2 regions of the Pseudoalteromonas sp. SA25 genome follow, and region 1 is predicted to be linked to the other one. Evidence: predicted binding sites of a transcription regulator. Region 1 holds the regulator's gene; the other holds the start of a gene.
What was found. Region 1 encodes MetJ, which represses methionine synthesis genes. Its sites were predicted from a motif close to TAGACGTCTAGACGTCTA; they were not measured.
Positions count from the first base shown of each region.

Region 1 (2,483 bases):
TAAGCTCTCTACGCCACCTAGTGACTCAGCTAAACTAAACGTTTTAAGACTAGTTAAAAATGCCGCAGCGTCATTTATATCGCCTTTAATATCAAAACTCACCATGCCACCAAAACCAAGTTGCTGTGCTTTAGCCAGCTCATGTTGAGGATGTGACTCAAGACCTGGGTAGTAAACTTGGCTTACATATTCAGAGCTTTCAAGATACTTAGCTATTGCCAGTGCATTTTCTTGATGCTGCCTTAGGCGCACATTTAAAGTACGTAAACCACGAAGCGTTAAATAGCTATCAAAAGGCGCACCCGTAATACCAATGTTATTAGCCCACCAAGCAAGCTCATCGCCTAACTTTTGTGTTGCTGCAATAACAGCGCCGCCTACTACATCTGAGTGTCCGTTAATGTATTTAGTGGTTGAATGCACCACAATATCTACACCAAACTTAAGAGGGTTTTGTAAGGCAGGCGACAAAAACGTGTTATCTGCAGCCACCAATGCACCGCATTGCTTTGCAACATCGGTAACCGCTTTAATATCTGTTAAACGAAGTACTGGGTTACTTGGGGTTTCTATCCAAATAAGCTTAGGTTTAATTACTAAAATTTGTTGAAGGCTTTCTTCTTTTGTTAAATCTAATATTTCGAGCTTTAGTAGTCCGCGTTTTTGTAAAGATGTAAATAAACGATAGCTGCCACCATAACAATCATGTGGAATTACTAACGTATCGTCACTATTAAGTAGCTGAGTAGCTAAATGCACGGCAGCCATGCCTGTAGCTGTAATTATGCCACGAGCGCCACCTTCAAGCTTAGCAAGCGTCTCAGCTAAAATATCACGATTAGGATTACCGCTACGACCATAATCATACTCACGCTTAGTATCAAAGTCGGCAAACGAATAAGTAGTCGATAAATAAATTGGCGGTACCACCGCACCATGATGTTTATCAGCATCAACGCCGTTACGTACAGCAATGGTCGCTTTGTTTTTTTCGCTCATATTCGTCACCTGATTAATTTGGATGTTTAGACGTCTAAAAGAGTAAGTTATCCGTTTTGATAAGTCAAAGTATTTTAAAGCTCTAGATGGCTAAAAGTAGAAGGGGCCTCTGCGAATAACACATTTTAGCTCACAAAAGTGTGCTTATCTTTACACCTACAATAGGCTTATTAAGATAGATCGGTATCTATTATTTGACTATCTTTTTTAAATCGATAGAATTTCACGCATATTTACACGCTTTTTATACCGTGTGAGAAATTAATAATCTGAGGCAACGATACATCTTATGGCTAAATGGAATGGTGAGTATATTCACCCATACGCAGAACACGGTAAAAAATCAGAGCAAGTTAAAAAGATCACCGTTTCGATCCCGCTAAATGTATTAAAGGTATTAACTGACGAACGTACACGTCGTCAAATCAATAACCTTCGCCATGCTACTAATAGTGAATTGCTATGTGAGGCATTTTTGCATGCTTTTACTGGCCAACCTTTACCAAATGACGATGACTTACGTAAAGATAACGCCGAAAAAGTACCAGAAGAAGTTAAAAAAATAATGCAAGAAATGGGTCTAGAAGTACCCGTTTTAAACGAAGAATAAATATTACAAAGATAAAAAAACCTCAGTAATTACTGAGGTTTTTTTATGTCTAAATTTTATTGCATAGCTCTACTGTATAGATTTACTGCATATAGTTTTCAGGTAGCTCAATTTGTGCAACACCTGACTCAATAGCAGCAAGTGCAACAGCTCTTGCTATACGCGGCAGTAAACGTGGATCCATTGGTTTTGGAATAATATACTGCGCACCAAATTCTAGTTTATCTACTCCAGCGGCTTTTAAAACTTCTGCAGGTACTGGCTCTTTGGCAATACTTCGAATAGCATCTACTGCAGCAATTTTCATTTCATCGTTAATAGCACTTGCACGTACATCAAGTGCACCACGGAAAATAAACGGGAAACATAAAACATTATTAACTTGGTTTGGGTAATCAGAGCGCCCTGTTGCCATGATTAAATCGTTGCGTGCGCCGTGCGCAAGTGCAGGATCAATCTCAGGATCTGGGTTTGAACATGCAAACACAACTGGTTTTGCAGCCATTAGCTTTAAATCTTCAGCCGCTAATAAGTTAGGGCCAGAAACACCCACAAATACATCCGCATCTGCAATTACATCTTGCAATGTACGCTTATCGGTATTGTTAGCAAAAAGCTGTTTATATTCATTTAAGTCATCGCGGCGGGTATGAATAACACCTTTGCGGTCAAGCATATAAATGTGTTCACGCAGTGCACCACACTTAATTAACAGCTCCATACACGCAACAGCGGCAGCGCCTGCACCTAAACATACAATAATTGCATCTTCAATTGACTTACCTTGTACTTCTAGCGCATTTAACATACCAGCAGCCGTTACAATGGCAGTACCGTGTTGATCATCATGAAAAACAGGAATACTACAACGCTC
Region 1 is NZ_WTKV01000001.1:261,360-263,842, forward strand. Features, by position in the region: gene metB (cystathionine gamma-synthase) at 1-999, opposite strand, end outside; gene metJ (met regulon transcriptional regulator MetJ) at 1,289-1,609, shown strand; gene GQR45_RS01230 (malic enzyme-like NAD(P)-binding protein) at 1,692-2,483, opposite strand, start outside.

Region 2 (2,483 bases), on a different contig from region 1:
AGGGCAATACCATTCATAATTGCCGACATACCAAACTCACGCACACCGTAATAAATGTAGTTACCGCTTGCATCATCGCGTGTTAAACCTTTAGAGCCATCCCAAATTGTTAAGTTTGAGCCAGCTAAATCGGCTGAGCCACCCATAAATTCTGGTAATAACGGACCAAATGCGTTTAATGCATTTTGAGATGCTTTACGAGACGCTGGGTTTGCAGGGTTTGCTTGTAATTGCTCAATGTACGCTTGAGATTTTGCAGCCCAATCGCCAGGCAGTTCGTTATTAATACGACGTTTGTATTCAGTTGCAAGCTCTGGGTATGCTTTTGCGTATGCTGCAAATTTTTCGTCCCAGCTTGATTCAAGCTGCTTGCCTTTTTCTTTGCCATCCCACTGTGCGTAAATATCATCAGGAATTTCGAAAGCATCGCCAGTCCAACCTAAAAATTCGCGAGATGCTTTAATTTCGTCATCACCCAGTGGTGCACCGTGACAATCATGGCTGCCTGATTTATTAGGTGAGCCGTAACCAATAATTGTTTTACAACAAATTAGTGAAGGTTTATCGGTAACGCTTTTTGCTTCTGCGATTGCAGCACTTACAGCATCGCTGTCGTGGCCATCAACACCACTAATTACATGCCAACCGTATGCTTTAAAGCGAGCCGGTGTATCATCTGTAAACCAACCTTCTACTTCGCCATCGATTGAGATGCCGTTGTCATCCCAAAATGCAACAAGTTTACCCAGACCTAATGTGCCTGCAAGTGAACCTGCTTCATGAGAAATACCTTCCATAAGGCAGCCATCGCCCATAAATGCATAGGTAAAGTGATCAACAATATCGTGACCTTCACGGTTAAACTGTGCAGCTAGCGCTTTTTCAGCAATTGCCATACCTACGGCATTTGTGATCCCTTGACCTAATGGACCCGTAGTAGTCTCGATTCCTGGTGCATAGCCATATTCAGGGTGACCTGGTGTTTTAGAATGCATTTGACGGAAGTTTTTAATTTCGTCCAGTGGTAAGTCGTAACCACTTAGGTGCAATAGAGAATAGATAAGCATTGAACCGTGGCCGTTTGAAAGAATAAATCTGTCACGGTCAGCCCACTCTGGATTCGTTGGGTTATGTTTTAGATAATCGCGCCATAATACTTCTGCGATATCAGCCATGCCCATAGGGGCTCCAGGGTGACCAGATTTGGCCTTTTGTACTGCGTCCATTGACAAGACGCGAATAGCATTTGCAAGTTCTTTGCGAGATGGCATGAATTCTCCTACCTTTATGTGTATTTGCGCGGGTATTTATGTGTTTGTTTATGCACCCAAGTAACTTGGGTTCGTTTATACCGACCATTCTTACTTATTGTGGGGGCTGTGTGCAATTAAAAACCCTATAAAAGTGAGGCATTATGAATATTTTTTAAGACCAAAAAGTTATTAGTAATTTTATTTAGACGTCTAGGCGTAAAAACACTATGCAAGGTGTTTTGTTTTCGATAAAATACGCCCCTTAATTTTTTAGCGCTAATACCGACGTTTGTGAAGCGCAATATTTGTGAGCAGAATTACAATGGCAAAACATTTATTTACTTCTGAATCAGTTTCTGAAGGTCATCCGGATAAAATCGCCGATCAAATCTCTGATGCGGTACTTGATGCTATCCTAGAGCAAGACTCTCATGCCCGTGTTGCATGCGAAACTTACGTAAAAACCGGTATGGTTATGGTTGGTGGTGAAATCACTACTAGCGCATGGGTTGATATCGAAGAAATTACACGTAAAACAATTCGTGACATTGGCTACACAAATTCAGACATGGGCTTTGATGCCGATTCATGTGCAATTTTAAACACTATTGGTAAACAGTCTCCTGACATTAACCAAGGTGTTGACCGTACTAGCCCAGAAGAGCAAGGCGCTGGCGACCAAGGCTTAATGTTTGGTTACGCATGTAACGAAACAGAAGTACTAATGCCTGCTCCAATTACTTACTCACACCGTTTAGTACAGCGCCAAGCTGAGGTTCGTAAAAGCGGCGAGCTTAACTGGTTACGTCCAGATGCAAAATCTCAAGTTACTTTTGCATACGAAAATGGCAAACCTGTAGGTATTGATGCTGTAGTGCTTTCTACTCAGCACAGCGAAGACATTTCGCAAAAAGATTTAGTAGAAGCTGTGATGGAAACAATCATTAAGCCGGTACTTCCTGCAGAACTTATCACAAGTGCAACTAAGTTTTTCATTAACCCAACAGGTCGCTTTGTAATTGGCGGACCAATGGGTGACTGTGGTTTAACTGGTCGTAAAATCATTGTAGATACATACGGTGGTATGGCTCGTCACGGTGGTGGTGCATTCTCTGGTAAAGATCCATCAAAAGTTGACCGTTCAGCAGCATACGCTGCACGTTACGTTGCTAAAAACATTGTTGCTGCTGGTCTTGCTGACAAGTGTGAGCTACAAGTCTCTTACGCAAT
Region 2 is NZ_WTKV01000022.1:50,866-53,348, forward strand. Features, by position in the region: gene tkt (transketolase) at 1-1,271, opposite strand, end outside; gene metK (methionine adenosyltransferase) at 1,576-2,483, shown strand, end outside.
Region 2: a site for MetJ is predicted at 1,457-1,474, ahead of metK (methionine adenosyltransferase). Genes of this name have one in related genera too.